Regions from separate parts of the Micrococcus sp. APC 4021 genome, predicted to be linked through region 2. Evidence: riboswitches for the same ligand, from Rfam matches in the RefSeq annotation. Region 2 holds a riboswitch; the other holds the start of a gene.
The links. Region 2 has a riboswitch for S-adenosylmethionine ahead of QL983_RS05845 (PLP-dependent transferase). Riboswitches for the same ligand answer to the same signal wherever they lie in the genome.

Region 1 (12,473 bases), on a different contig from region 2:
GGCGGCCGCGGCCTCCTCGCCCGCGGCGTCCTCGAACGCCGGCCGCAGCACCGCCGCGCCCAGCGGCAGCGTGTCCAGGAGGGAGCGGGGGCCCCGCTCGGCCGGGTCGTACTCGGCGGGCTGCGCCGCCCCGGTCACCGTGCGCACGCGCAGGGGCCGGCCGCCGGCGTCGTCGGCGCCCTGCAGGAAGCGCAGCGCCGCCGCCGCGTAGGGGTGCTCGGGGTGGAACCGGTCGCCGCGCCAGTGCACGGCGGCCTCGCCGTCGCCCCCCAGCCGCACCCACGAGGCCAGGTGGCCGGGCCCGCCCCACGGCCCGGTGTCCGGCCGCGGTGCCGGCGGCACCCACAGCACCCGGGTGATCCCCAGCAGGGCGGCGAACTCGGCGGCCACCTGGCCGGGGGTCCACGCGCCGTTGATCCGCCCGTCCAGCACGGGGTCCGCGGCCACCACGGCCGTCCCCTCGCCGTCGGTCACCCAGGCCCCGCGCGGGGCGCACAGCAGGGGGGTGAGCAGCGGCAGTCCCGCCGCCTCCGCCACGGCCGTCGCGGCCGCGCCGTCGAGCGGCCCGGTCCCGGTCAGTCCCGCGGCGCTGCGCCAGGCGACGGCGGCCAGGCCCTCGGGGCGGCGGACGAAGCTCGGCCCGGTGCGGCCCAGCAGCGGTGAGCCCACGGGCGCGCGCAACAGGTCCACCTCCGGGGGCACCAGCCGCGCCGCCCCGGCGTCGCGCGGGTGGGCGAGCACGGTGACCGGCAGCACGGCGGCGAGCGTCTCGGCCAGGCCCACGACGGCGTCCCGCGTCTCCTCCAGCAGCGTCGGCACCGGGTGGCGGTGGGGCAGGACGAGCCAGGCCCGCTCGGGCGGGTCCTCGGGTCCGGGCACGGGCACGACGAGGTCCCGGCGCTCCCGCGCGTCGGTGGGGGCGGGGTCGACGGCGGCCATGGCGGACGGGCTCCTGGGAAGACGGCGGCGACGCGCGGGCGCGCGGCGAGGGGATGTCCATCGAGCATAGGCGTCTGACAGGAAGCCGCGGCGGTTTGACCTGTGACCCGGAACACGTGCAGAGTGCGGCCATGACCGCGATGTTCTCCGCCCAGGACCATGACGATCTCGACCGGGTCCTCGGCGCGACCGGCGGGATCCCCGACCCCGCCGACCTGCACGCCCTCGCCGACGATGCCGTCGTGCAGGTGCGGCGCTGGCTCGCCGAGTCCCGGGACCACGAGGCCGACTTCGCGGCCCGCCAGCTGGCGGGCGCCCTGAAGGAGTCGGGCGGACTCGACTTCATCGTGCGCTTCGTGGACCACGTGGTCCGCCCCGAGGACCCCGCGATCGCCGCCCGGGCGCTGCGGGAGCTCGCCGGCCGCGCCCCCGGCTTCCTGCCCCCGGCCCTGCGCGCCGTCCTCGGCGTCGGCGGCCGCGCCGCCCCGCTCGTGCCGCGCATCGCCGTCCCCACGGCCCGCCGCGTGCTGCGGCACATGGTCTCCCACCTGATCGTCGACGCGCGGGACCGACAGCTCGGCAAGGCCATCGCGGCCCTGCGCGACGAGGGCACCCGGCTGAACATCAACCTGCTGGGCGAGGCGATCCTCGGCCAGGGCGAGGCGGACCGCCGGCTCGAGGGCATCGCCGCGCTGATCCGCCGCGACGACGTCGACTACGTGTCCGTGAAGGTCTCCGCCGCCACCGCCCCGCACGCGCCCTACGCGTTCGACGAGGCCGTCGCGGACATCACCGAGCGGCTCACCCCGCTGTTCGAGCTCGCCCGGGATCGGGACACCTTCATCAACCTGGATATGGAGGAGTACCGCGACCTCGACCTCACGCTCAACGTGTTCACCGCCCTGCTCGAGCAGCCGGGCCTGCGCGACTACGAGGCCGGCATCGTGCTGCAGGCCTACCTGCCGGACGCGCTCGCGGCCATGGTGCGCCTGCAGGAGTGGGCCGCGCGCCGCGTCGCCGCCGGCGGCGCCCCGGTCAAGGTGCGCGTGGTCAAGGGCGCCAACCTGCCCATGGAGCGGATGCAGGCCTCCCTGACGGGCTGGCCGCTGGCCACGGTGGGCTCGAAGCAGGAGGCGGACACCAACTACAAGCGCGTGCTCAACTACGCGCTCACCCCGGAGCATCTGGCCCACGTGCGCATCGGCGTGGCCGGGCACAACCTCTTCGACGTCGCCCTGGCCCACCGGCTGATCGAGCGCCGCGGGCTCGACCCGGCCGCGGTGGAGTTCGAGATGCTGCTCGGCATGGCCACCGGCCAGGCCGCCGCCGTCCGGGCCGACGTCGGCGCCCTGCTGCTCTACACGCCCGTGGTGCGGCCCGAGGAGTTCGACGTGGCGATCTCCTACCTCGTGCGCCGCCTCGAGGAGGGCGCCTCCCCGGAGAACTTCATGTCCGCCGTGTTCGACCTGGACGCGGACGCGGACCTGTTCGCCCGCGAGGAGGAGCGCTTCCGCGCCTCGCTGCGCCACCTGGACGCGGCCGTGACCCGTCCGAACCGCCTCCAGGACCGGTCCCGCGGGGAGGACGGGCCGACCCCCGCCCCCGTGGACGGCTTCGCCAACACCCCGGACACGGACCCCGCGCTGCCCGGCAACCGGGAGTGGGCCCGCCGGATCCTCGCGGCCGTCCCGGGCTCGGACCTCGGGACGGACACCGTCCGCGCCCACCGCGCCACCACGGCCGACGACGCCCGTGCCGCCATCGCCGCCACCGCCGACCCCGGCGCCCGCTGGGGCGCGCTCACCGGCCACGAGCGCGCCGACGCGCTGGACGCCGTCGGACGGGCCCTGCACGCCGGCCGGGCCCGCCTGCTGGAGGTGGCCGCCGCCGAGACCGGCAAGACCCTGGACCAGGGCGACCCCGAGGTCTCCGAGGCCGTGGACTTCGCGCACTACTACGCGCGCCTGGCCCGCGGCCTGGACGCGGTGGAGGGCGCCCGCGCCGTGCCCGTCCGCCTGACCCTGGTGATCCCGCCGTGGAACTTCCCCGTGGCCATCCCGGTCGGGGGCGTCCTTGCCGCGCTCGGCGCCGGCTCGCCCGTGGTGTTCAAGCCGGCCCCGCAGTCCGAGCGGACGGGCGCGGTCGCGTGGGAGCTGATCGTGGCCGGGCTGCGGGACTCGGGGCTGTTCGACGACGGCGGCCCGCTCGCCGGGCACGACCCCGCGGACCTCGTGCGCCTGGTGACGCTGGCGGACGAGGACGAGGCGGAGGTCGGCGCGGCGCTCGTGACCGACCCGGCCGTCGAGCGGCTCATCCTCACCGGCAGCTGGGACACCGCACGGCTGTTCAAGGGGATGCGCCCCGACCTGCACCTGCTCGCCGAGACCTCCGGCAAGAACGCCGTGATCGTGACCCCGTCCGCGGATCTGGACCTGGCCACGAAGGACGTGGTCCAGTCCGCGTTCGGTCACGCCGGCCAGAAGTGCTCGGCGTCCTCCCTCGTGGTGCTCGTCGGCTCCGTGGGCACCTCCGAGCGCTTCCACCGGCAGCTGCTGGACGCGGCCTCGTCCCTGCACGTGGCGCACCCCGTGGACCCGCGCGCCGAGATGGGCCCCGTGATCGAGGCCCCCGGCGAGAAGCTGCGTCGCGGGCTCACCGAGCTCGGCCCGGGGGAGCGGTGGGCCCTGCGTCCGCGGCAGCTGGACGAGACGGGTCGCCTGTGGAGCCCGGGCATCCGCTCCGGCGTCCGCCCCGGCGCCGACGCCCACCTCACCGAGTACTTCGGCCCCGTGCTGGCCGTGATGACGGCCGAGACGCTCGAGGAGGCGATCGGGATCGTGAACGCCGTGGATTACGGCCTCACCTCCGGGCTGCACTCGCTGGACCGGGAGGAGATCGACGTGTGGCTGCGCGGCGTGCGCGCCGGCAACCTCTACGTGAACCGCGGCATCACCGGGGCCATCGTGCGCCGCCAGCCCTTCGGCGGCTGGAAGCGTTCCGTCGTCGGCCCCACCACGAAGGCCGGCGGGCCGCACTACCTGCATGGCCTCGTGGACTGGGAGGACGCGCCCACGTGGGCCGGGGGAGAGGGACGGCCCGGGGCCGAGGCCGACGGTGCGGGCGCATCCTGGCTCGAGACCGCCCGCGCCCTCGACACCCACGCGTGGACCACCGTGTTCGGGGTGGCCACGGACGTCTCCGCGCTCGAGGCCGAGCGGAACGTGCTGCGTCACGTCCCCACCCCGGTCCTCGTGCGCCGGCACTCGGGGCCCGCCGACCACCTGCTGCGCATCGTCTCCGCCGGCCTGCGCGCCGGGGCGCCCATGACCGTGAGCCTGCGCCCGACCCCCACCGCGGAGGGGCCCGACGCGGACGGGCTCTCGGCCGAGGCCGTGCGCGGCCGGGTGGAGGAGCTGGTCCGGTCCGTCCGCACGGAGGGTGCCGGCACGTCCGCGCCGGTGGACGTCGTCGTCGAGGACGACGCCGCGTTCCACGACCGCGCCCGGCGGCTGGCCCTCATCCCGCCCGCAGCGGAGGGCGGCGGCGACGCACGGATCCGGCTCGTCGCCGACTGGGCCGGCGACCGGGAGGCGGCCGAGGCGGCGCGGAGCGCGCTCCACGCGGCGCTCGGCGACACCCCCGACGTGGCGGTCTACGCTGGCCCCGTGGTGAGCGCCGGCGAGGTGGAGCTGCTGCCGTTCCTGCACGAACAGGCCGTGTCCGTGACCGCCCACCGGTTCGGCACGCCGGACCATCTGACCGAGGGGGTCCTGTGACCCCGAGGAGGAACATCCGATGCATCTGATCCCCCGCACGATCTGGGTCGTCGCCCGCGCGCGTCGCCGCCCGCGCGCCGGACTCTGGGAGCCGACGACGCTGCCGATGCGCGCCCTGCCCACGGACGTGGACATGGCCCTGCACGTCAACAACGGCCAGTACTTCGGGCTGTTCGACCTCGGCCGCTTCGACGCGATGGTCCGCACCGGCCTGTGGGACGAGATCCGCCGTCGCGGCTGGACGCCTGTGGTGCAGGCCGAGCAGATCGCGTTCCGCCGCTCGGTGACCCTGGGGCAGCGGTTCGACGTGGAGACGCGGATGATCGGCCTGGATGAGCGCGCAGTGTGGTTCGAGCAGCGCGTCGTGGTCGACGGCGACGTCGCGGTGCGCGCGTACATCTGCACGCGCCTGCGCAAGAAGGACGGCCGCCCCGTGGAGAACGACGAGGTCCGGGCGATCGCGGCGGCGGCCGGCCACGACCTCGCGGGGGAGCCGACGCTGCCGGAGTGGCTGCACGAGTGGCGGCGCAGCGTGGCCCTGCCGTCGGCCCGGACGCCCCTGCCCCACACGTGGGACCTCGATACAGTGCGGCGAGGATGAACGTTCGAGTGATATGGGGCACGATGGTCGGGTGAACAACAGACTCCTGATCGTCGCGACCCTCTCGCTGGCCGCGCTCGTCGTCGTGCTGGTGGCCGCCATCGGCGGCGGCGCGTGGTGGGTGCTGGCGGTGCTCCTGGTGGCGCTGCTCGTGCTCGCCGTGTGGGACATGACCCAGAAGCGGCACGCGATCCTCCGCAACTACCCCGTGCTCGGCCACATGCGGTATCTGCTGGAGTCGATCCGCCCCGAGATCCAGCAGTACTTCATCGAGCGCAACTTCGACGGCAAGCCGTTCGACCGGGACACCCGCTCGATCGTCTACGCCCGTGCGAAGGGCCTGGACAGCCACAAGGCGTTCGGCACCGAGCGGGACACCTCGGAGATCGGCTACGAGTTCCTGTTGCACTCCACCGCCCCGGTCAACCCGCCGGAGGAGCCCCCCACGGTGCGGATCGGCGGCCCGGACTGCCGCCGGCCCGTGGACATCTCGCTGATGAACATCTCGTCCATGTCCTTCGGCTCCCTCTCCGCCAACGCCGTGATCGCCATGAACAAGGGCGCCGGCCTGGGCGGGTTCATCCACGAGACCGGCGAGGGCGGCCTCACCAAGTACCACCGCGGCAACGGCGCGGACCTGTTCTGGGAGATCGGCTCCGGCTACTTCGGCTGCCGCAACGAGGACGGCACCTTCAGCCCGGAGAAGTTCGCCGAGAAGGCGCTGCTGCCCGAGGTCAAGGGCATCACCATCAAGATCTCCCAGGGCGCGAAGCCCGGCCTGGGCGGCATGCTGCCCAAGGAGAAGATCTCCCCCGAGATCGCCGAGGCCCGTGAGATCCCGATGGACAAGGACTGCCTGTCCCCGGCGTCCCACTCCGCGTTCCGCACCCCGCGCGAGATGGTCAGGTTCATCGAGCAGCTCCGTGAGCTCTCGGACGGCAAGCCGATCGGCATCAAGTTCTGCGTGGGCTCCCGCGTGGACGTGCTGGCCATGACCAAGGCCATCTGGGAGGAGCGGATCGCCCCCGACTTCATCATCGTGGACGGCTCCGAGGGCGGCACCGGCGCCGCCCCGCTCGAGTACTCGGACCGCGTGGGCACCCCGCTGACCGAGGGCCTCATGCTCGTGCACAACGCGCTCGTGGGCACCGGCCTGCGCCACATGATCAAGCTCGGCGCGGCCGGCAAGGTCGCCACCGGTTCGGACATCGTCAAGCGTCTGATCCAGGGCGCGGACTTCACCATGTCCGCCCGCGCGATGATGATGGCCACCGGGTGCATCCAGGCGCAGAAGTGCCACACGAACGAGTGCCCCGTGGGGGTGGCCACGCAGGACCCGCGTCTGATGCGCGCCCTCGACGTGGAGGACAAGGGCAACCGCGTCTTCAACTACCACCGCCTGACCGTGCGCGAGGCCGTGCAGATCATGGCGTCCATGGGCCTGACGCATCCGTCCCAGCTGAACACCCGCATGCTGCGCCGCCGCGTGGACCACCTGAGCACCCGCTCGTACGCGTCCATCTACCACTGGCTGCGCACGGACGAGCTGCTCAACGACCCGCCCGCCGGCTGGGCCATGGACTGGGAGGAGGCGGACGCGGACCACTTCGGCGAGCACGCCCGCGTGGACTACCTCACCGAGCGCGACCCCCAGTGGCGCTCCGAGCTGCTGATCCCGGGCCGCAAGGCGGCCGGCGCCCCCGTGCAGGGCTCCCCCATCTCCGGGACGGGCTCCACGCTCGTCGACGCCCGGCAGACCGAGTCCGTGCCGCTGACGACGTCGCCGATGCCGCGCGTCAGCTCGTTGGGTGAGGGTGAGTCGCTGTCCCCGCACGGCGGCCGTCGTCGGGCCCCGCAGGATCCGGCACCCGCCGCCACCGCCGGCGAGACGCCCACCGACGAGAACGAGGGCCTGCCGGCGGAGGCCGGCGAGCGGCCCGAGCGCCAGGACGGCGAGGAGGTCACCCAGCGGGGGACCACCGGCCGCGTCGAGGGCGAGCACCGCGGCGAGGGCCGCGTCGGCTGACCCACCCCCGCAGTCACCCCCGCTTTCGAGGCGGGAAATCCACCTCACACGACGCCCCCGGGCGCCCATGAGATAGATTTCCCGCCTCGTCGCGTGAGGGGTCGTAGCCTGGGGCCGTGACCCTGCCCGCCCCCGCCGCTCGCCGCCCCTCCGCGGCCCTGCTGTGGGTGCTGCTGGCGGCGATGGGCGCCGGGCCCCTGTTCAACTACGGCGTCTCCGCCTCCTCCACGGTCGTGATGGAGCGGCTCGACGTCACCTCGGGCCAGCTCGGCACCGTGATGACGGTCGTGTTCGCGGCGGCCGCCGTCACCTCGCTCGGCCTCGGCCGGGCCGCCGACCGCCTGTCCGCCCGCGCACAGCTGAGCATCATCTTCGGCGGCACCGCCGCGGCGCTCGTGCTCGGCGCCGTCGCCCCGTCCCTGCCCGTGCTGTACGCGGCGGCCGCCGTGGCGGGCGTCACGCAGGCCATCTCCAACCCCACCACGAACCGGATCATCCGGACCGTGGTGCCGCCGGAGAGGCGCATCGGGTGGGTCGGGGTGAAGCAGTCCGGCGTGCAGGCGGCCCAGCTGGTCGGCGGCCTGTTCTTCCCGGCCGCGTCCCTCGCCCTCGGCTGGACGGGCGCCGCGCTGGGGGCCGCGGTGCTCATCGGGGCGCTCTGGGTGCTCGCCCTGGTCGCCGCCCCGCCGCTGCCCGGGGCGCCGCCGCCGGCCACCGGCCCCGTCGGCGGGCGACGACGGCGGGACACCTCGCCCCTGCCGGCCACGGTCTGGTTCTTCGCGGCGATCGCGTTCCTCACCGGCCTGGGCATGCAGGCCACGAACACCTACCTGCCGCTTTTCGCGGTCGAGACGCTGGGAATGACGCTCGTGGCCGGCGGCGCCGCGGCGGCCGTGTCCGGGGTGGTGGGGGTGCTCTCCCGGATCGGGTGGAGCCGGCGGATGAGCTCCGGAGACCGGCCCACCACCCTGCTGGCCGTGATCTGCCTGGGTGCGGTGGCCGGCGTCGCGGTGTTCCTCGCCGCGGACCTGCTGGACCTGCCGGCCCTGCTGTGGGTGGGCGCCGCGGTGCACGGCCTGACGGTGCTGGGCGCCAACGTGGTGATCAACGCGGGCCTGTTGAGCGAGGTGCCGGCCGAGCGGCTGGGCCGTGCGACCGGGGCGAACTCGATGGGCATGTACGCCGGCTTCGCCCTGGGCCCGCTGCTGATGGGCCTGCTGCGCGACGTCACGGGCGACTACCGGGCCGGCTTCGCGGTCGTCGCGGCCGGGTATCTGCTGGCCCTGGGCGTGGTGCTGCTGTTGCGTCGCCACGTGGGTCGGCGGGGCGCGGCCTGACGCGCAGGGCCAGGACGAGGCCCACCCCGGAGGACCGCGCCTCAGCGACATCACCGCAGTGCAGCCCTGCGGTGATGTCGCAGCGCCGCGGTCGAACGGGCGTACGGCGGAGTGCGGCGCAGTGCGCGGCGGGGCGTGGACGCCTGACACACGACGACGCCCCCGGTCCGTGTGGACCGGGGGCGTCGGAAGCCGTGCGTCAGGCGAAGATCAGAGCTTCGTCACGTTGGCGGCCTGGAGGCCCTTGGGGCCGTCCTGGGTCTCGAACTCGACGCGGTCGTTCTCCTGGAGCTCCTTGAAGCCGTTGCCCTGGATGGCGGAGAAGTGCACGAACACGTCCGCGGAGTTGTCCTCGGGGGCGATGAAGCCGTAGCCCTTCTCAGCGTTGAACCACTTGACAGTACCGACAGCCATGATGGTGTCCTTTCGATGTGCCCCCGCGGTGCGGTGGCGGTGTTGGACCGCGGCCCGGATGTGGGACGCGGGTGAAGCGGCGAGACTGAACCGCTTGCCCAACACTCATCGACGCCGGCGATGCCGGGCTGACGAGCAGTGAAGATGGCGGGATACAGCTTGATCAACTTCAGGCTCCATCATTGCACGGATCTCGCCGACCGGGAACCAGGGGCCCGATTGTTCACCTGGAGTTCGCTCAGAGCGCGCGCAGGCCGTGGAAGAGATTGCGGTGCAGGGCGGCCGGGGGAGCGGCGTCCGTGTGATCCGCGAAGGCCGTCACCTCCAGCAGCACCACCGTGTGGTCGCCCGCCGGGACCTCGGCGTGCACCCGCGTCTCGAGCCAGAGCGAGGAGCCCCCGATCAGCAGGGCGTCGTGCGGGCTGCGGTGCACGTCCAGACCGGCGAAGCGGTCGCCCTCGCGGGAGGCCAGCTGACGGCACAGCGGCGTCTGGTCCGCCGCGAGCAGGGAGACGCCGATCGCCCCGGCCCGGCGCAGGCGCGGCCAGGTGCGGGAGCTGTTCTGTGCGGAGAAGGACACGAGGGCCGGCTCCCAGGAGATGCCCACGCCGAAGGACGAGGACACCATCACCTCGGGGACGTCGTCGGCGAGGCCCGCCAGCGCGACGACCCCGGTGGGGAATGCCGAGAGGCCGGAGCGGAGGTTGCCGAGGGACAGGTCGGTGTCCCACGCGGCGGTGTGGGGTTCGTGGGTCAGGGTCATGGCGCGCGTCCTCTTCCGATGACTGGCGCGGCTCCGCAGACGGCGGGAACGCGGATCGCCCGGATCCGCGGAGGCGCGGTACTTGCCCGTCGGGGTGTCCGAGGGGCCGAATCATCACCTGGAGCACCCCACTACTGCGTGAGAGGGTTGCCGTCCCGCCGGCCAGGGCCGTGAATGACGGGAACTCGTGATTCTGGGGATCAGCCTACGGAGGGGTCCGTGGGGTGGTCAAAGCGCGGCGGTCGCGCGGCGTCATCCGAGCTGCCCGATGTGATGCTTGACACACCGCGCATCGCCAGCCAGGATCAAGCCACTCGAGAGGGGGGCTCGAGACCGCAGCCCGCGGCCCCGCAATCGGTTCTCTGAGAGGGATCGGATCATGCGGATGGATATCGAGAAGAAGCGTGCGGCATTGTCGGCCGCCGTGGTCGTCGCGGCTCTCCTCGGTATCGCCATCTCGGGATGCTCCGCTTCCCCGGGCAGCGTCTCCTCCACCGCGAAGGCATCCACCGCTGCGGCGTCCTCCGTCACCGTGACGTCAGCGGCCCCCTCAGCAACCCGGTCGGCCTCCGCCACCGGTTCGTCCGCGTCGTCACCCGCCGGTGAAGAAGCACTCCCCGCCGCGCTGTTCGAGGAGGACGGGATGACGTTGGTCGAGTACACGCGCCGGCATCCGGATGCGGACCATCTCGACCCGGAGAAGGAGTCCGTCCTGGAGGAGGCGGTCGGGACGGGCACACAGCAGATCACCGTGGACGCCCAACAGGGTGCGGTCCTTCGGGTCATCGTGCTGTGTCCTTCGGATGCCACCGGTGAGACGGAGATCCGGACCTCACGGGGCGGCGGGGGAACGAAGACCTGGATGGCCGGGTCGGAGGCGCTGTGCGGCGGCTGGTCGGCGGCGACTCCCCCCGTGGATGAGGCGGGGCCGATGACGTTCACCGTCACGGTGGACAACGACAAGCCGTTCCGGATGGTGCTGACCGCACCCTCCGCATGAGGCCACCATCACGACGGCGGATGACGGCGCGGGGAGGACTGAGTCGCTCAGCGTCGGTCGCGGCCGCGCAGCGCGTCCAGCTGCCGGCGGTCACGCTTGGTGGGCCGGCCCGCGCCGCGCTCGCGGTACGGCACCGCGAGCAGCTCACGCGGCACGGGCGGCGGGGAGTGGTCCACATACTGCTGCCGGGCCACGGGGGCACCCACCCGCTTGGCGATCAGCCCCGTGACCTCGAGGATCCGCTCGCGTCCGTCCTGGCGCACCCGCACCCGGTTCCCGACGACGACGGGCGTCGCCGCCTTCACGGGCTCGCCGTCGATGCGCACGTGGCCTGCGCGCACGGCCGCCGTGGCCGCCGACCGGGTCTTGTACAGCCGCACGGCCCACAGCCACGCGTCGATGCGGACGCCGCTCACGCCCGCCCCCTCACGCGAAGCGGGCGCGGATCGCGGCGCCGTGCGCGGGCAGGCGCTCGTCCTCGGCCAGCACGCCGATCCCGTCCGCGACCTCCTCGAGCCCGGTCTCCGTGTAGCGGATGCGCTGCTGCAGGCGCAGGAACGTCACGGTGTTCAGACCGGAGGAGTGCCGGGCCGTCCCCGAGGTGGGGAGCACATGGTTGGACCCGGCCGAGTAGTCGCCCAGCGGCACGGGGGCGTACGGGCCCACGAACACGGCGCCAGCGTTGCGGATGCGCCCCACGAGGGCCTCGGGGTCGCGCGTCTGGATCTCGAGGTGTTCGGTGGCGTAGCGGTCGGAGACCTCCACGGCCTGGTCCATGTCCCGCACCAGCAGCACGCCGGACTGGGGGCCGGTGAGGGCCTCGCGGATCTGATCCTCGTGGAACGCCCCGGGCACCTGCGCCTCGATCGCCGCCTGCACGTCCCGGAGCAGGTCCTCGGAATCGGTGATGAGCACGGAGGCGGCCAGCGGGTCGTGCTCGGACTGGCTGATCAGGTCCGCGGCCACCCAGTCGGCGCGGGCGGTGCCGTCCGCGATCACGGCGATCTCGCTCGGCCCGGCCTCGGCGTCCACGCCGATCACGCCCTGCAGGGCGCGCTTCGCGGCGGCCACGTACACGTTGCCGGGCCCCGTCACCAGGTCGACGGGCGCGCAGAGCCACCCGCCGTCGTCGTCCTGGACGCCGTGCGCCAGCATGGCCACGGCCTGGGCGCCGCCGGCCGCGTAGACCTCGTCCACGCCCAGCAGCGCGCACGCGGCGAGCACGGTGGGGTGGGGCAGGCCGCCGTGGTCCCGCTGCGGGGGCGAGGTCACCGCGAGGCTCCCCACGCCGGCGGCCTGCGCGGGCACCACGTTCATCACCACCGAGGAGGGGTACACGGCGCGGCCGCCGGGCACGTACAGGCCCACGCGGCCCACGGGGATCCAGTGGTTCTCCACGACGGCGCCCTCGCCGAGCTCGACCGTGGAGTCCTGGGGGTGCTGGGCGTCGTGCACGAGCCGGGCCCGGTGGATCGACTCCTCCAGGGCGGCGCGCACCCGCGGGTCGAGCCCGGCCAGGGCGGCCTCGAGCGCCTCGGCGGGCACGCGCAGGGCGGGCGGACGGACGCCGTCGAACCGCTCGGCCAGCTCCAGCAGGGTCTGCTCGCCGCCGTGGCG
Region 2 (14,720 bases):
CGCGCACGGTGCGGTGGGAGATCGCGATCGTCCTCGGCCTCTCCCTGGGGAAGTCGGCGGTCTATGCGATCGTCCAGCTCATCGACAAGGCCACCCAGGCCCCGCTCGGCGAGCAGACCACCGTCCTCAACCCGGCCCTGGCCGACCGCTGGGCCTTCGACCTGACCTATCAGCTGCTCGGCATCGGGTTCGCGCTCGTGCCGGTGGCCCTCGTGCTGCACCTGATGCACCTGCGCGGCCGGAACCCGTTCCGGGTGCTCGGCCTCGACCTGCGCCGCCCCGGCCGCGACTTGGCCTGGGGCCTGGGCCTGTTCGCGGCCATCGGGCTGGGCACGCTCGGCGTCTACGCCGCCGGCCGGGCCCTGGGGATCACGACGGCGATCGTCGGCTCGGCGCTCGGGGAGAGCTGGTACCAGGTGCCGGTCCTGCTGCTCTCCGCGCTGCGGCACGGACTGCTGGAGGAGGTCATCGTGGGCGCCTGGCTCGTCGACCGCCTCGGGTATCTGCAGCGGCTGCGCGCCGCGGGCCTGGCACGCGATCCGGCGCCGGCCGTGCCGTCGTCGTGGGCGAGCGCCGAGGGGCTGTTCCTGCCGACCCGCGTGGCCGTCGTCGTGCTCGCCCTCGCGCTGCTGCGCGGGGCGTACCACCTGTACCAGGGGATCGGGCCGGGCGTGGGCAACGCCCTGATGGGTGTGGTGTTCGCGCTCGTGTTCCTGCGGGTGCGCCGGGTGATGCCGCTGGTCATCGCGCACACGCTGCTGGACGCCGTCGGGTTCGTCGGCTACCCGCTGCTGGCGCGGGCGGGGCTGCTCGGCTGAGCGGCCCCGCCCCCGCGCTCAGAGCGTGACCTCGCCCTTCGGGGTGCGGAAGGTGACCGAGACGATGCCCGGGGTGCCGGAGGGCGCGACGTACTCGATGTTCACGTCCTGGACCTGGCCGTCCTCGTCGTCGCCGAGCCACTCGGCGAGGCGCTCGGGGGAGCCGGCGATGTTCAGGCGCTCGATGGTGGCCTGCGGCTCGGCCGCCTGCGAGGGGTGCATGTCCTCCTGACCGTCGGCCCAGCGCAGGATGAACGGCAGCTGCGGGTCCGCGAGGGTTCCCTTGACGCCGATCTGCCGCCAGGACAGCTCCCGGCCGTCCGGGAAGCGACGGTTGCCGGGGACGGCCTCACGGCCGAGGCGGCGCTCGAACCGGCCGATGTCCGTGGTGGCCACCGCCCAGCTCATCCAGCCGCCGCCCTGCTCGGTGCGGGCGCGCACGAGCTGGCCGAACGGCGCGCTGAGGGAGGCCGGGTGGTCCAGGGCCTCGACGACCTCCAGATACTGCCTGCCCGCCATGGGGAACAGGGCGTTCTGCGTGCCGAAGCGGGGGTGGACACCGCCCTTGATCCGCTCGATGCCCAGCGTCTCGGCGATGCGGGCGACCGTGGCGTCCAGGCCCTCGGGGCCGGCGGCGTAGGACACGTGGTCCATGCGACAGGTGTGCACTGCGCTGTTCCTCTCCGTTCCCGGGCTGCCCCGGGGGTTGACCTGGTGCGAGTCGCGGGGCGTCGAGCCCTTGACGGGTCGGGCGCCCCGTGCGGAGAGCGTATCCGCGGGTGACACGCGTGACGAAATCGTGGCGGGGCGGCGGGCTACACTCGGAGGCACGGTCACGAGAGTCAGCAACAGGCCCCGGCATGCTGACCGGCAACCCTCCTTCCGCGGTGGGGTGCCCCGGGTGACGACCAGGCCGGCCCCACAACGGACGCCGGCAAGCGCGGGCCGATCCCACGGCCCCTCTCGACGGCGCCGGGTCATCTCCGGCACCTCGACGACGCCGGTTCCCGGATCGGCACGTCGGCCGGCGGGCGGGGCGGCCGGGTCCGGCCCCTGAACCCCTCAGGAGGGTCCGCCATGACCGACCAGACCACCCCGACCCCCGACGCCTGGGGCTTCTCCACCGCGCAGGTCCACGCAGGCGTCGCCGTCGGCCAGCACGCCTTCGGTGCGACCGCCCTGCCGATCTTCCAGACCACCTCGTACGACTTCCCGTCCGCCCAGGTGGCCGCGGACCGGTTCGCGCTCAAGGACCTCGACCCGCTCTACACCCGCATCGGCAACCCGACGCAGGGCCCGGTGGAGGAGAAGATCGCCGCGCTCGAGGGCGGTGTGGGCGCGCTGCTGCTGGCCTCCGGTCAGGCGGCGACGACGTTCGCGATCCTCAACCTCGCCGGCGCCGGCGACCACGTGGTCGCCTCGGCCAGCCTCTACGGCGGCACGCAGAACCTGTTCAAGCACACCCTCGCCAAGGTCGGCGTCGAGACGACGTTCGTGACCGACCCGGACGACCTCGAGTCCTGGCGCGCCGCCGTCCGGCCGAACACCACGGCGTTCTTCGGCGAGACCCTCGGCAACCCGCGCGGGGACGTCCTGGACGTGCGCGCCGTCGCCGACGCCGCCCACGAGGCCGGCGTGCCGCTGATCGTGGACAACACGCTGGCCACCCCGTACCTGCTGCGGCCCATCGAGCACGGCGCCGACGTCGTCACCCACTCCGCCACGAAGTACCTCGGCGGGCACGCCGCGGCCATCGCGGGCGTGATCGTCGACGCCGGCACGTTCGACTACGCGCAGCACGCCGAGCGGTACCCCGGCTTCAACGAGCCGGACGAGTCCTACCACGGCCTCGTCTACGCGCGGGACCTCGGGGTGGGCTCGCCGCTCGGCGCCAACCTGGCCTTCATCCTCAAGGCGCGCGTGCAGCTGCTGCGCGACTACGGCTCGGCCATCTCCCCGTTCAACGCGTTCCTGGTGAACCTCGGCCTGGAGACCCTGTCCCTGCGCATGGAGCGGCAGGTGGCCAACGCGGCCGCGGTGGCGCGCTGGCTGGAGGGTCGCGACGACGCCGAGCACGTGGTCTACGCCGGCCTGGAGTCCAGCCCGTGGCACGAGCGGGCCCAGCGCTACCTGCCGAAGGGCGCGGGCGCGTTCGTCTCCTTCGAGATCGCGGGCGGCCGCGAGGCCGGGGCCGCGTTCGTGGACGGGCTCACCCTGCACCACCACGTGGCCAACATCGGCGACGTCCGCTCGCTCGTGGTGCACCCGGCCTCCACCACCCACTCCCAGCTCACCGACGACGAGCAGCGCGCCGCCGGCGTCACCCCCGGCCTGGTGCGGCTCTCGCTCGGCGTGGAGGACATCGAGGACATCCTCGCCGACCTCGAACGCGGCTTCGCGGCCGCCGCCCGCCGCGGCGACGACGACGCGGGGGAGCGGGCATGACCGCCGTCGCCACGCGTCCGTCGCGCACCGCGCTGCCCCGCGGCGGCCGCCACCGCCTGCGGGTCGGCGAGCTGCACACCGAGACCGGCGGGCTGCTGCCCGACGTCGAGCTGACCTACGAGACCTGGGGCACCCTCGCCGCCGACGGCTCCAACGCCGTGCTCGTGCTGCACGCCCTCACCGGCGACGCGCACGTGGCCGCGCACGAGGAGGACCCGACGCCGGGCTGGTGGGACGCCCTCGTCGGCCCGGGCCGCGCCGTGGACACGGACCGGTGGTTCGTGGTCGCCCCCGCCATGATCGGCGGCTGCCACGGCTCCACCGGGCCCTCGACGCCCGCGCCCGACGGGCGGCCCTGGGGCTCCCGGTTCCCGTTCCTCACGCTGCGGGACGCGGTCGAGGCCGAGCGGCGCCTGGCCGACCACCTCGGGATCGGCGCCTGGCGTGCCGTGATCGGCGGATCGATGGGCGGGGCTCGCGCCCTCGAGTGGGCCGCGACCCACCCCGCGCGCGTCGCCGGGGTGGGCGTGCTGGCCGCCACCGCGGCCTCCTCCGCCGACCAGATCGCGTGGGGGCAGGCGCAGACCGCGGCCATCCGCCTCGACCCGGACTTCCAGGGCGGCGACTACTACCCCGGCCCCGGCCCCGTGGCCGGCCTGGGCATCGCCCGGCGCATCGCCCACACCACCTACCGCACGGCGGGCGAGCTCGGCCAGCGGTTCGGCCGGGAACCGCAGGGCGTCGAGGACCCGTTCGGCGCCGTCGTCGGGGTGCCGGGCGGGCGCGGGCGCTACGCCGTGGAGTCCTACCTGGACCACCAGGCGGCCAAGCTCACCGACCGGTTCGACGCGAACTCCTACCTCGTGGTCACCGAGGCCCTCATGGGCCACGACGTCGGGCGGGGGCGCGGCGGCGTGGCGGCGGCGCTCGCGGACTACCGGGGCCGGGCGTTCGTGGCCGCCGTCGACTCGGACCGGCTCTACCTGCCGGCCGAGTCCGAGGCGCTCGCGGCGGCGCTGCCCGCGCGGCCGCCGGTGCACACGATCGCCTCGCCCATCGGCCACGACGGCTTCCTCACCGAATACGGCCAGGTGGCCGACACGCTCAAGCGCACCCTCGCCCTCTGAGCTTTCGTTCGGGAAACGGCGGCGTGTCGCGGCACTGTCGTTCGGGAAACGGCCACCGGTCCCCGCCGGCCGGGCTCAGGGCTCGACGATGTCCAGCGGCTCGGTGTGGTCCGAGCCCTGCGGCATCGGCGCGCCGAAGAGCGGCTCGGGGACGGGGCGCTTGGCCGTGACGCCGTCGCCGGAGGAGACGCCGCGGAGGCGGCGGACCACCCACGGCGCCAGGTGCGTGCGCACCCATGCGGCGTCCGACGCGCGGGCCGCGCGCCACGTGCGCGGCGCCGGCGGGGAGAGGCGCAGGTGCTCGAGGCCGTGCTCCACGCCGAGGGTGTCCAGCACCATCGCGGCGATCGTGTGGTGGCCGAGCGCAGAGAAGTGCAGGCGGTCCTCGGCCCACATCTCCCGCCGGGCGAGGTCCTTGAGCGACCACATGTCCGGCACCAGCGCGTCGTGCCGCAGCGCGATGGTGCGCACGTTCTCGTTGTAGATCGCCACGGTGCCGCGGATGCGGCCGATGACGGGCGTGCCCTTCACGTCGGTCGCGTTGAACAGCAGCACGGTGGCGCCGTCGGAGGCCAGGCGTTCGACGACGGCGTCCAACCGGACCGCGATCTCGTCCGGGTCCGCGCCGCGCAGGATGTCGTTGCCGCCCGCACACACGCTGATGAGGTCCGGCCGCAGGGCGAGCGCCGGCTCCACCTGGTCCTCGGCGATCTGGTCCAGCAGCTTCCCGCGGACCGCCAGGTTGGCGTAGGCCAGGTCCTCACCGGGCGGCGTCAGGCGGGAGAGCTCCTCCGCCAGGCGGTCGGCCCAGCCGCGGTGGTAGCCGGGGCGGTCCGGGTCCGGGTCGCCGATGCCCTCGGAGAACGAGTCCCCGATGGCGACGTAGCGGCGCCACGGATGGGCGGCGGGGTCGTCGACCGGGGTCGCGTCGGAGGCGTGCGGAGGCTGGGAGGAGGATGGGTTGCCCACGGGTAGGATTCTGCCCGCGTCGCGCGGGAGGGGTCAACCGCCGGGTGGGGTGACCGCGCCGCTCGCTAGGCTGGCGGGCGTGAACGCGAACCCCACCCCCGCCGTCGAGCCCGTCGTCCGCTGGTCCCGCCCCGAGGGCGAGCGCACCGAGGACCTGCTGATCGTCCTGCACGGCTACGGCGCGAACGAGGACGACCTGTTCGGCCTCGTCCCGCACCTGCCCGAGCACTTCACGGTGGCCGCCGTGCGCGCGCCCCTGCCCCTGCAGCCGGGCTCCCACGCCTGGTTCCCGCTCTCCCAGGACCCCGTCACGGGCGAGCTGGGCTCCACCGCCGAGCCGGTCCGCGAGGCCGTCGAGGCCCTGCACGCCTGGGTGCAGGCCGTGCGCGGGGACTTCCGCACCGTCTCCCTGCTGGGCTTTTCGCAGGGCATGGCGATGGCCACGTCGCTGCTGCGCCTGGACCCGGAGGCCTACGCGTGCACCGTGGCGCTGTCCGGCTTCGTGGTGGACCCGGAGCTCACCGAGCCGCGGCTGCGCGAGCTGTTCACCCGCGACGACGACGTCGCCCGCGTCCGACCGAAGGTCTTCTGGGGCCGCGGCCAGGAGGACCCGATCATCTCCGAGCCCCGGGTCGAGGAGACCCACGCCTGGCTGAACGCCCACGTGGACCTCATGAAGATCGTCTACGCCGGGCTCGGCCACGCGATCAACGAGCAGGAGCTGGGCCACGTGAAGGAGTACCTCGCCCACATGGTGCCGCCCCGCGGCTGACGCACCGGACACGCTCGACGACGGCGCCGCGGCCGCCCGACGGGGCGTCGGCTCAGGCCTGCCCGGCCTGGACGACGAACGCCTCGCCGTTGAACTCGACGACGTCCCCGTCGTGCAGCTGGGCGCCGCGGCGCGTCTCCACCGCGCCGTTGACGGTGACGAGCCCGTCGGTGACGACGTCGCGGGCCATGGCCCCGTCCTCCACGAGGGAGGCGAGCTTGAGCGCCTGGCCGAGGCGGATGGACTCGTCACGGATGGGCAGGGGCTGGGCGTCGGGTGCGTTCGTCTCGGTCATGGTGTCCATCATGGCCGGTAGGCTGGACGGGATCGACCGGCGCGCCGCGCCGGAACGGGCCCGCCGCGTCGAAGGCGGCCGGGTGCCGTCGTCGTCGTGATCCCCTCCCGCCCCGCCGATGAGTACGGAAGTGATGCCCCCATGGCTGCCAAGTCCCCGCTGGACAACGTCATCAACCTCGCCAAGCGCCGAGGCTTCGTGTTCCAGGCCGGTGAGATCTACGGCGGTTCGCGCTCCGCGTGGGACTACGGGCCCCTGGGTGTGGAGCTGAAGGAGAACATCAAGGCGGAATGGTGGAAGACCTTCGTGCGCTCCCGCGAGGACATGGTGGGCCTGGACTCCTCCATCATCCTGCCGCGCGCGGTGTGGGAGGCCTCCGGCCACGTCGAGACCTTCACCGACCCGCTCGTGGAGTGCACCCAGTGCCACAGGCGCCACCGCCAGGACCACCTGCTCGAGGCGTTCGAGGCCAAGAAGGGCCGGCCGGCCGAGGGCATGGCCGAGATCGTGTGCCCGGACTGCGGCACCCAGGGCGCCTGGACCGAGCCGCAGCTGTTCTCGGGCCTGGTCAAGACCTACCTCGGCCCCGTGGACAACGAGGAGGGCCTGCACTACATGCGCCCGGAGACGGCGCAGGGCATCTTCGTGAACTTCCTCAACGTGCTGGGCGCGGCCCGGAAGAAGCCGCCGTTCGGCATCGGCCAGATCGGCAAGGCGTTCCGCAACGAGATCACCCCGGGCAACTTCATCTTCCGCACCCGCGAGTTCGAGCAGATGGAGATCGAGTACTTCGTGCCGCCGGCCGAGGCGAAACAGCACTTCGACCGCTGGGTCGAGGACTGCTGGGACTGGTTCATCGACCTCGGCATCGACCCCGCGCACCTGCGGAAGTTCGACGTCCCCGCGGAGGACCGTGCGCACTATTCGGACGGCACCATCGACCTCGAGTACGACTTCGGCTTCACCGGCGGCGACGGCTGGGGCGAGCTGATGGGCATCGCGAACCGCACCGACTACGACCTGGGCCAGCACACGACGCACTCCGGCACGAAGATGCAGTACTTCGACCAGGCCAACAACGAGCACTACACCCCGTACGTGATCGAGCCGTCCTTCGGCCTGACCCGCGCCATGATGGCGTTCCTCGTGGACGCCTACGCCGAGGACGAGGCCCCGAACGCCAAGGGCGGCGTGGACGTGCGCACCGTGCTCAAGCTGGACCCGCGCCTGGCCCCGGTCAAGGCCGCCGTGCTCCCGCTGTCGAAGAAGCCCGAGCTGCAGCCGGCCACCCAGTCCCTCGCGGCGGAGCTGCGCGGCCTGTGGAACATCGAGACGGACGACTCCGGCGCGATCGGCCGTCGCTACCGCCGCCAGGACGAGATCGGCACCCCGTTCTGCATCACCGTCGACTTCGACACCCTCGAGGACCAGGCCGTGACCATCCGCGAGCGGGACACCATGGCCCAGGAGCGCGTGGCGCTGTCCCAGGTGAAGTCCTACCTGCTGGAGCGCCTGGTCAAGTGAGCGGGGACGTGACGGGAGCGGCCGGGGCCGCGGGACACGACGACGGCGGCGCGCTGTTCGACTCCGCCGCGGTCGCCGGCGGGGAGATCGTGCTGCGTCCCTGGCGGCCCGGGGACGACCTGGCCCTGCTCGAGGTGTGGGGTGACCCGGCCAACGCGCAGCAGCACCAGGACCGGGCGATGCTCGCCGAGGACGCGGAACGGCCCTGGCGCCGCGCGCTCGTGGCCGAGGCCGCCGGCGTGCCGGTGGCGGCCGGCGTCGTCTATGCCTCGTCCGTGCACCCGCGGCGGCTGTGGCTGTACGTCGAGACCGCGGCCGCCGAGCGGCGCCGGGGCATCGGCCGGGCGCTCGTGGCGGCCCTGCGGGGGCTCGCCGCGGAGGCGCACGCCGCCGGCGCCATCCCGACGACCGCGCTGAAGGCCCGATTCGCCAAGGACGCCCTGGTGCCCGGCGTGAGCGGTGCCGACCCGCAGACCGACGCCGAGGGCCCGGCCGGCCAGCCGCCCGTGGACACGGAGGCCGTGCGGTCCCAGACCGCCGCACTGGCCGCCGGCACCGAGGCGTTCCTCGTGGCCGAGGGCTTCACCCCCGTGCAGCGCTCCCGCCGCGTCGCGATCGCCCCGGGGGCCATCGGCCTGCCGGACGTGCGCGGGGAGGAGCACCCGGACGGCGTGGTCCTCGAGGAGGCCTCGACCGGCTCCGTCGAGCTGACGCAGGCGGTCACCGCGTTCTATGACGCCGTGCACGCCTGGGACCCGTCGACCCTGAGCGTCGGGGCCGCCCAGCAGCTGCTGCTGGGCCCGGCCACCGGGGCCGCGGGCGCCGTCGTGCTCCGCGACGCGCCGAAGGCCGAGGGCGGGCGCATCCGCGCGTTCGCGGTGTCCTACACCCCGGAGCGCCAGGACGCGCCGGCCGATGTGCTCGTGGGCTGGGATCCGGAGCTGGGGGAGGAGGACGCGCTGCAGGCCGTGGCCGACCTGCTCGCCCTGCTCGTGGCCCAGTACCCCGTGCAGATCGAGGTGGACGAGGCGATGGCCCCGCTGGAGCGGATCGTGGACGGGCTCATCGGCGGCAACGCGGCGCGGACGCTGGTGGACACGTACGTGTTCGTGGACGACGCGCCGGGCGCGTGAACCGGGCGGCCGTAGCGGACCGCCGGCGCACCCGCACCCTGCGGGGCACCGTCCTGGCGGTGGCCCTGCTCAACGGCGCCTACCTGGTGGTCGAGATCATCCTGGCGGTGGGGATCGGCTCGGTGGCCCTCGTGGCGGACTCCGTCGACTTCTTCGAGGACTTCGCCGTCAACCTGCTGATCTTCGTGGCGCTCGGGTGGACGGCGGCCCGGCAGGCGGTCATCGGCAAGGTCATGGCCGGGATCATCGTGCTGCCGGCCGTGGCGGCGCTCGTCATGGCGGCCACGAAGATCGGCGACCCCGAGCCGCCGGCCGCGGGCGTGCTGCTGGGGGCGGCCGTCGGCTCGCTCCTCGTGAACATCGTGTGCGTGGTCCTGCTGGCCCGCGTCCGCGTCGACGGCGGCTCCCTCACCCGGGCGGCCTGGCTCGCGGCGCGCAACGACCTCGTGGCCGGCGTCGTGCTGATCGCCCTGTCCGGGATCACGGTGCTGACGGCGTCGGGCTGGGCGGACATCATCGTGGGCGTGCTTCTCGTGCTGCTCAACGGCTCCGCCGCCAAGGAGATCTGGGAGGCCGCGACCGAGGAGCACCTGGCGGCCCAGGCCCTCGCCGGCGAGGTCGACGACGACTGAGCGGTTCCTACGGGGCGGCGGGCAGCCGGGCGGCGAGCACCGCCCCGACGGCGGCCAGGCCCAGGAACACCGTCAGCGCCGGTGCAAGACCGACGGCGCCGGCCAGCGCCCCGACCGCCGGGCTGAGCCCAACCCCGGCCAGCCGCATGCACCAGCTCGTCACCGCCAGCCCGGTCTGCGGCCGGAGCCCGGGCGCCTCGTCGCCGAGCGCATAGGCCACGGGCACCACCACGGCGCAGCCGAGCCCCGCCAGGGCCAGCCCCGCGAACGCGGCAGGCACGACCACCGGCTCGGGCAGCGGCGCCAGGGCCAGCCCCAGCCCCACGACGACGGCGCCCAGCCCCGCCGTCAGCGCCCCGCGGCGTCCCAGGGCGGCGAGGGTGCGGTCGCCCGCGAGGCGTCCGACGAACTGCGCGCCCAGCAGCGTCGACGCGCCGAGCACCGCCGCGGCCGGATCCAGGCCGCGCTCCGTGATCAGGAACAGGGTGGCCCACGCGTTGCCGAACTCCTCCACGCCGAACCCGGCCATCGCGATCACCACGGCGGGGACGAGCACGGCCACGGCGGCGCGGCGGGGGAGGGCTTGGGCGGCCGGGGCAGGCGGCGTGGACGTCTCCGACGGTGCGGGTGACTGATCCGCGGCGCCGCGGGCGGACGCCGAGTCCACGGGAGCCTCCGCCAGGAACAGGCGCCGGACCCCCAGCAGCACCGCGACGCACACGGCGCCGTTGAGCCCCAGGTGCAGGGCCGCGGGGCCGCCCACGGTGATGACCGCCGAACCGAGCCCGGCACCGGCGGCCGCTCCGAGGCTCCAGCCGGCGTGCATGGTCGTGAGCACGGGCCGGGCCAGCCGGGTCTACACCTGCAGGCCCTGCGCGTTCTGGGCGGTGTCCACGACGGCGTCGAGCACGCCCGAGGCCACGACGAGGCCCGCGAAGACCCACAGCGGCCAGGCCGCGGCCGTGCCCGCACCGTGCCCGGCCCCCGCGCCCGCCCCGGCGATGTCGAGGACGAGACCGGCCGCCGTCGTGAGCAGGGCGATGGCCACGCTGCCGGCGAGCATGACGCGGCGGGCGCCGAACCGGCGCAGGATCGGGGCGGGCAGGGGCCCGGCGAGCGTGCCGCCCACGGCGAGCGCGATGACGAGCAGGCCGAACGCGGCCGGGTCCAGGCCGAACGCGGCCTTGGCCTCCGGGTAGTGCGGGATGAGCGCGCCGAGCAGGGCGCCGTTCGTCGCGAAGGCGGCGGTGACGGCCCAGCGCGCGCGACGGGCTCGGGCGACGCCGTCGTCGGCGGTCGGGAGGTGCGGCGGGGCCTCGCTCATGCATCCCAGCCGAGCAGGCGCCAGACCTCCGCCCAGCCGGCGAAGATCTTCGCGTTGTACTCGACCCCGAGCTGGTTGGGGTTGGCGAACAGGACCCAGTCGGCGGCGGCGACGGCGTCGTCGGCGGCGAGCTTCTCCGCGACCTCCTCGGCGGACCCGGCATAGGTCGGGCCGGAGCGGGCGGCGCCGCCCTCGAGCATGCCGGAGGAGTCGCGCGAAGCCCGCTCCCGGCCGAAGTACAGCTCGTCCTCCCGGTCCTGGATGACGAACGCGGAGCGCGTGACCGCCGTGCGGCCCGGGCCCGTGTGGCCGGCCGCGGCGAAGGCCTCCCGGTAGCGGGCGATCTGGTCGGCCTGCTGCACGTGGAAGGGTCGGCCGTCGTCCTGCAGGAGCAGGGTGGAGGAGAGCATGTTGTAGCCATCCCGCCCCGCCTCGACCGCCGACGGCGTGGACCCCGACCCCCACCAGATGCGGTCCGCGAGCCCGGGGGAGTGCGGCCCGATCCGCAGCGGCTGCGAGCTGTGCGCCCAGCCGGAGGTGAGGTCCGGCGTTGCGATGCCCTCGCCGCGCACGGCCGAGAGGAACCGGCGTCCGCGCTCTCGGGTCACGTCGGCCCAGGTCTGCCCCTCGTCGAGGGCGTAGCCGAACTGCGCCTGGCCGTCGAGGGCGGCCTCGGGTGAGCCGCGGGAGACGCCGAGCTCGAGCCGGCCGCCGGAGATGAGGTCCGTGGTGGCCGCGGCCTCGGCCATGTACAGGGGGTTCTCATAGCGCATGTCGGGCTTGTGGCGTTGGTGCGACCGGCTCTGCCGTTTACAGGTACCGGCAGACCTGGTCCGCGCTGCACGAGTCGGGGTCGGGCTGCGCGGCGTCGCGTCTGAGCTCGGTGATGGTGTCGCGCAGCGCGGCGAGCTGGGCGATCTGCTGCTCGATCTCGGCGAGGCGTGCGTCGAGGAGGTCGCGCACGTGCTCGCAGGGAGCAGCGCCGTCGTCGCGGATGTCGAGGATCTGGCGGATCTGGGCGAGGGTGAGGCCCGCGGCCTGGCCGCGGTGGACGAAGTCGATCCGGGCGGCCGTCTCGGGCGCGTAGTCGCGGTATCCGGACGGCGTGCGCTCGGCCGGCGGCAGCAGGCCCTGCTCCTCGTAGAACCGCAGCGTCTTCGCCGTCGTTCCCGCCCGCTCGGCGAGTTCCCCGATGCGCATCGCAGGCCCCCTCTTCTTTCGGCAGAAGTCCTCTTGACCTTCCCCTGCACTGGAAGGTCCAGTATGGCTGAGACAGACCGGAAGACCAAGTGTTGACAGGAGCTGCGATGCCCACGAAGTACGACCTCGCCATCATCGGATCGGGCGGTGGTGCGTTCGCCGCCGCGATCCGCGCGACCACGCTCGGCAAGTCGGTGGTGATGATCGAGCGCGGGACGCTGGGCGGCACCTGCGTGAACACCGGCTGCGTGCCGTCGAAGGCCCTGATCGCCGCGGCCGACGCACGGCACTCCGCGGCCGACGCCGCCGACCGGTTCCCGGGGATCGCGACGACGGCGGGGCCGGTGGACATGCCCGCCCTGATCGCCGGGAAGCAGGCGCTGGTCGAGTCGCTGCGGGGCGAGAAGTACGCCGACGTCGCCGACTCCTACGGGTGGGCCGTCCGCCGCGGCGACGCCGCGTTCGCCGGCACCCCCGACGCTCCGGTCCTCCAGGTCGCCGGGGACGACGGCAGCACCGAGACGATCGAGGCCGGGCACTTCCTGGTGGCGACCGGCTCTCGGCCGTGGGCCCCGCCGATCGACGGCCTGGACGAGACCGGGTACCTGACCTCGACCACGGCGATGGAGCTGACCGAACTCCCTGAGTCCCTGCTCGTGCTCGGCGGCGGCTACGTCGCCCTGGAGCAGGCGCAGCTGTTCGCCCGGCTCGGCTCCCAGGTCACCGTGCTGGTCCGGTCCCGGCTCGCGTCGAAGGAGGAGCCGGAGGTGTCCAGGACGCTGGAGGAGGTGTTCGCCGACGAGGGCATCCGGGTGGTCCGCCGCGCGCTGCCGACGCGGGTGTCCCGCGACGCCGCGACCGGGCAGGCCGTCGTCACCGCGGACGTCGCCGGGGGGCGGGAGGAGTTCCGCGCCGACCAGGTGCTCGTCGCCCTCGGACGACGACCGGTCACCGACGGGCTCGGCCTCGACAGGGTCGGGGTCGAGACCGGGGACCTCGGCGAGGTGGTCGTCTCCGACCGGATGCAGTCCTCCCACCCGCGGATCTGGGCCGCGGGCGACGTGACCGGCCACCCCGAGTTCGTCTACGTCGCCGCCCACCACGGCACCCTCGTCGCCGAGAACGCGTTCGCCGACGCCGACCGGGCCGTGGACTACGCCCGACTGCCGAGGGTGACGTTCACCGGCCCGGCGATCGGCGCGGTCGGGATGACCGAGAAGGACGTCGTCGCCGCCGGGATCCGCTGCGACTGCCGCGTCCTGCCGCTGCACCACGTGCCCCGCGCACTGGTCAACCGCGACACCCGCGGCTTCGTCAAGATCGTCGTGGACGCCGACACCGGGAAGATTCTCGGCATCACCGCCGTCGCCAAGGACGCCGGCGAGCTCGCCGCCGCCGGGGTCCACGTGCTCGGCAAGACGGTCGCCGAGGTCGCCGACGCCTGGGCCCCCTACCTGACCATGGCCGAGGGCATCCGGATCGCCGCCAAGGCCTTCACCACCGATCCGTCGCTCCTGTCGTGCTGCGCGTGAACGCGCACGCAGACAATCGGGGGGAACGCTCAGCTGGGAGAGGAACAGACGATGAGCGGCGATAAGGACCACGACTCGCATCGCGCGGGCGTGCTTGTCGGTGCTGGGACGGGCTTGCTCCTGTTGGCATGCTGCGCGCTTCCGCTGCTGATCTGCTGCGGCCTGCCTCTCCTCGCCGCGGGCGGAGCCCTCGCAGGTATCGGAGGTTTCCTCGGCAACCCTTGGCTCATCGGTGCCGGGATCGCAGTCGGGGTGGCCGTCACAGCGGCGATCGTCCTCCGGCGACTGCGGCGGCACCGACGTCGCTCGACCGGCTGCTGCGGCAATCGTTCGACTACTGACCGGGGTCAGTAGTTCGAGTGGCTCCAGTCATCGTCGCCAGTTCGGCCACGTCGGCATCCCGCGACCCTTCCAGGTCTCCACGAGGCCAGCAACCCAGCGGACGGACGCGAAGACCCCGTAGCCGGCCGCCGCGAGGCCCGCGGCGATCACGAGCCAGCGCCCGATCCCGAGCCACACGCTACCGTCCACGTCCAGCGCCCACTGAGCGCCTGTGATGAGCCCAGCGATGCCCATCCAGAGCCCGGCGACGACCACCACCACCGGCAGGAGTGCGAGGCACATCGCGGCGGCGGCCGACCAGAGCTGACGGGCCTCCAGCTTCGCCGTGGCAGCGATGATCCGCTCGGCGCGCTCGTTCGATGCGTCGAGGTTTGCCGCGATCGTGGCAGACGCCTCCCCGGCGACCTGTTCGACGGCCTTCACGACTCGCTCCTCGGTGCGCTTTTCGATCCGCTGCACCGCGCCGCCGACCTGGCTGACGAGCTTCTGGTTCGCCGCGGCCTGCGCCTTGAGCCCCTCAATCGCCGATGCCGTAGCCGCGTGATTCCTCTGCGCCTCCGCGACCAAGCTCTGCGACGCGGCGTTCAAGCTCTCGCCGTTGAGACTC

Region 1: linked by a shared signal. The riboswitch ahead of QL983_RS02760 (flavin reductase family protein) and the one ahead of QL983_RS05845 (PLP-dependent transferase) in region 2 are both predicted to bind S-adenosylmethionine.

The regions. Positions count from the first base shown of each region.
Region 1 is NZ_JASDCZ010000016.1:287-12,759, reverse strand. It holds gene QL983_RS02790 (agmatine deiminase family protein) at 1-939, opposite strand, end outside; gene QL983_RS02785 (bifunctional proline dehydrogenase/L-glutamate gamma-semialdehyde dehydrogenase) at 1,071-4,715, shown strand; gene QL983_RS02780 (acyl-CoA thioesterase) at 4,735-5,316, shown strand; gene QL983_RS02775 (FMN-binding glutamate synthase family protein) at 5,330-7,342, shown strand; gene QL983_RS02770 (MFS transporter) at 7,459-8,679, shown strand; gene QL983_RS02765 (cold-shock protein) at 8,890-9,093, opposite strand; gene QL983_RS02760 (flavin reductase family protein) at 9,332-9,856, opposite strand; SAM riboswitch class IV at 9,930-10,049, opposite strand; gene QL983_RS02755 (hypothetical protein) at 10,242-10,856, shown strand; gene QL983_RS02750 (RNA-binding S4 domain-containing protein) at 10,904-11,272, opposite strand; gene hisD (histidinol dehydrogenase) at 11,283-12,473, opposite strand, start outside.
Region 2 is NZ_JASDCZ010000045.1:2,106-16,825, reverse strand. It holds gene QL983_RS05855 (CPBP family intramembrane glutamic endopeptidase) at 1-818, shown strand, start outside; gene QL983_RS05850 (VOC family protein) at 837-1,472, opposite strand; SAM riboswitch class IV at 1,650-1,765, shown strand; gene QL983_RS05845 (PLP-dependent transferase) at 1,896-3,263, shown strand; gene QL983_RS05840 (homoserine O-acetyltransferase) at 3,260-4,390, shown strand; gene QL983_RS05835 (SGNH/GDSL hydrolase family protein) at 4,466-5,359, opposite strand; gene QL983_RS05830 (phospholipase) at 5,439-6,131, shown strand; gene QL983_RS05825 (RNA-binding S4 domain-containing protein) at 6,184-6,426, opposite strand; gene QL983_RS05820 (glycine--tRNA ligase) at 6,568-7,950, shown strand; gene QL983_RS05815 (GNAT family N-acetyltransferase) at 7,947-9,083, shown strand; gene QL983_RS05810 (cation transporter) at 9,080-9,715, shown strand; gene QL983_RS05805 (MFS transporter) at 9,723-10,553, opposite strand; gene QL983_RS05800 (hypothetical protein) at 10,572-11,039, opposite strand; gene QL983_RS05795 (LLM class flavin-dependent oxidoreductase) at 11,036-11,812, opposite strand; gene QL983_RS05790 (heavy metal-responsive transcriptional regulator) at 11,850-12,239, opposite strand; gene merA (mercury(II) reductase) at 12,347-13,771, shown strand; gene QL983_RS05780 (hypothetical protein) at 14,141-14,680, opposite strand; gene QL983_RS05775 (relaxase/mobilization nuclease domain-containing protein) at 14,631-14,720, opposite strand, start outside.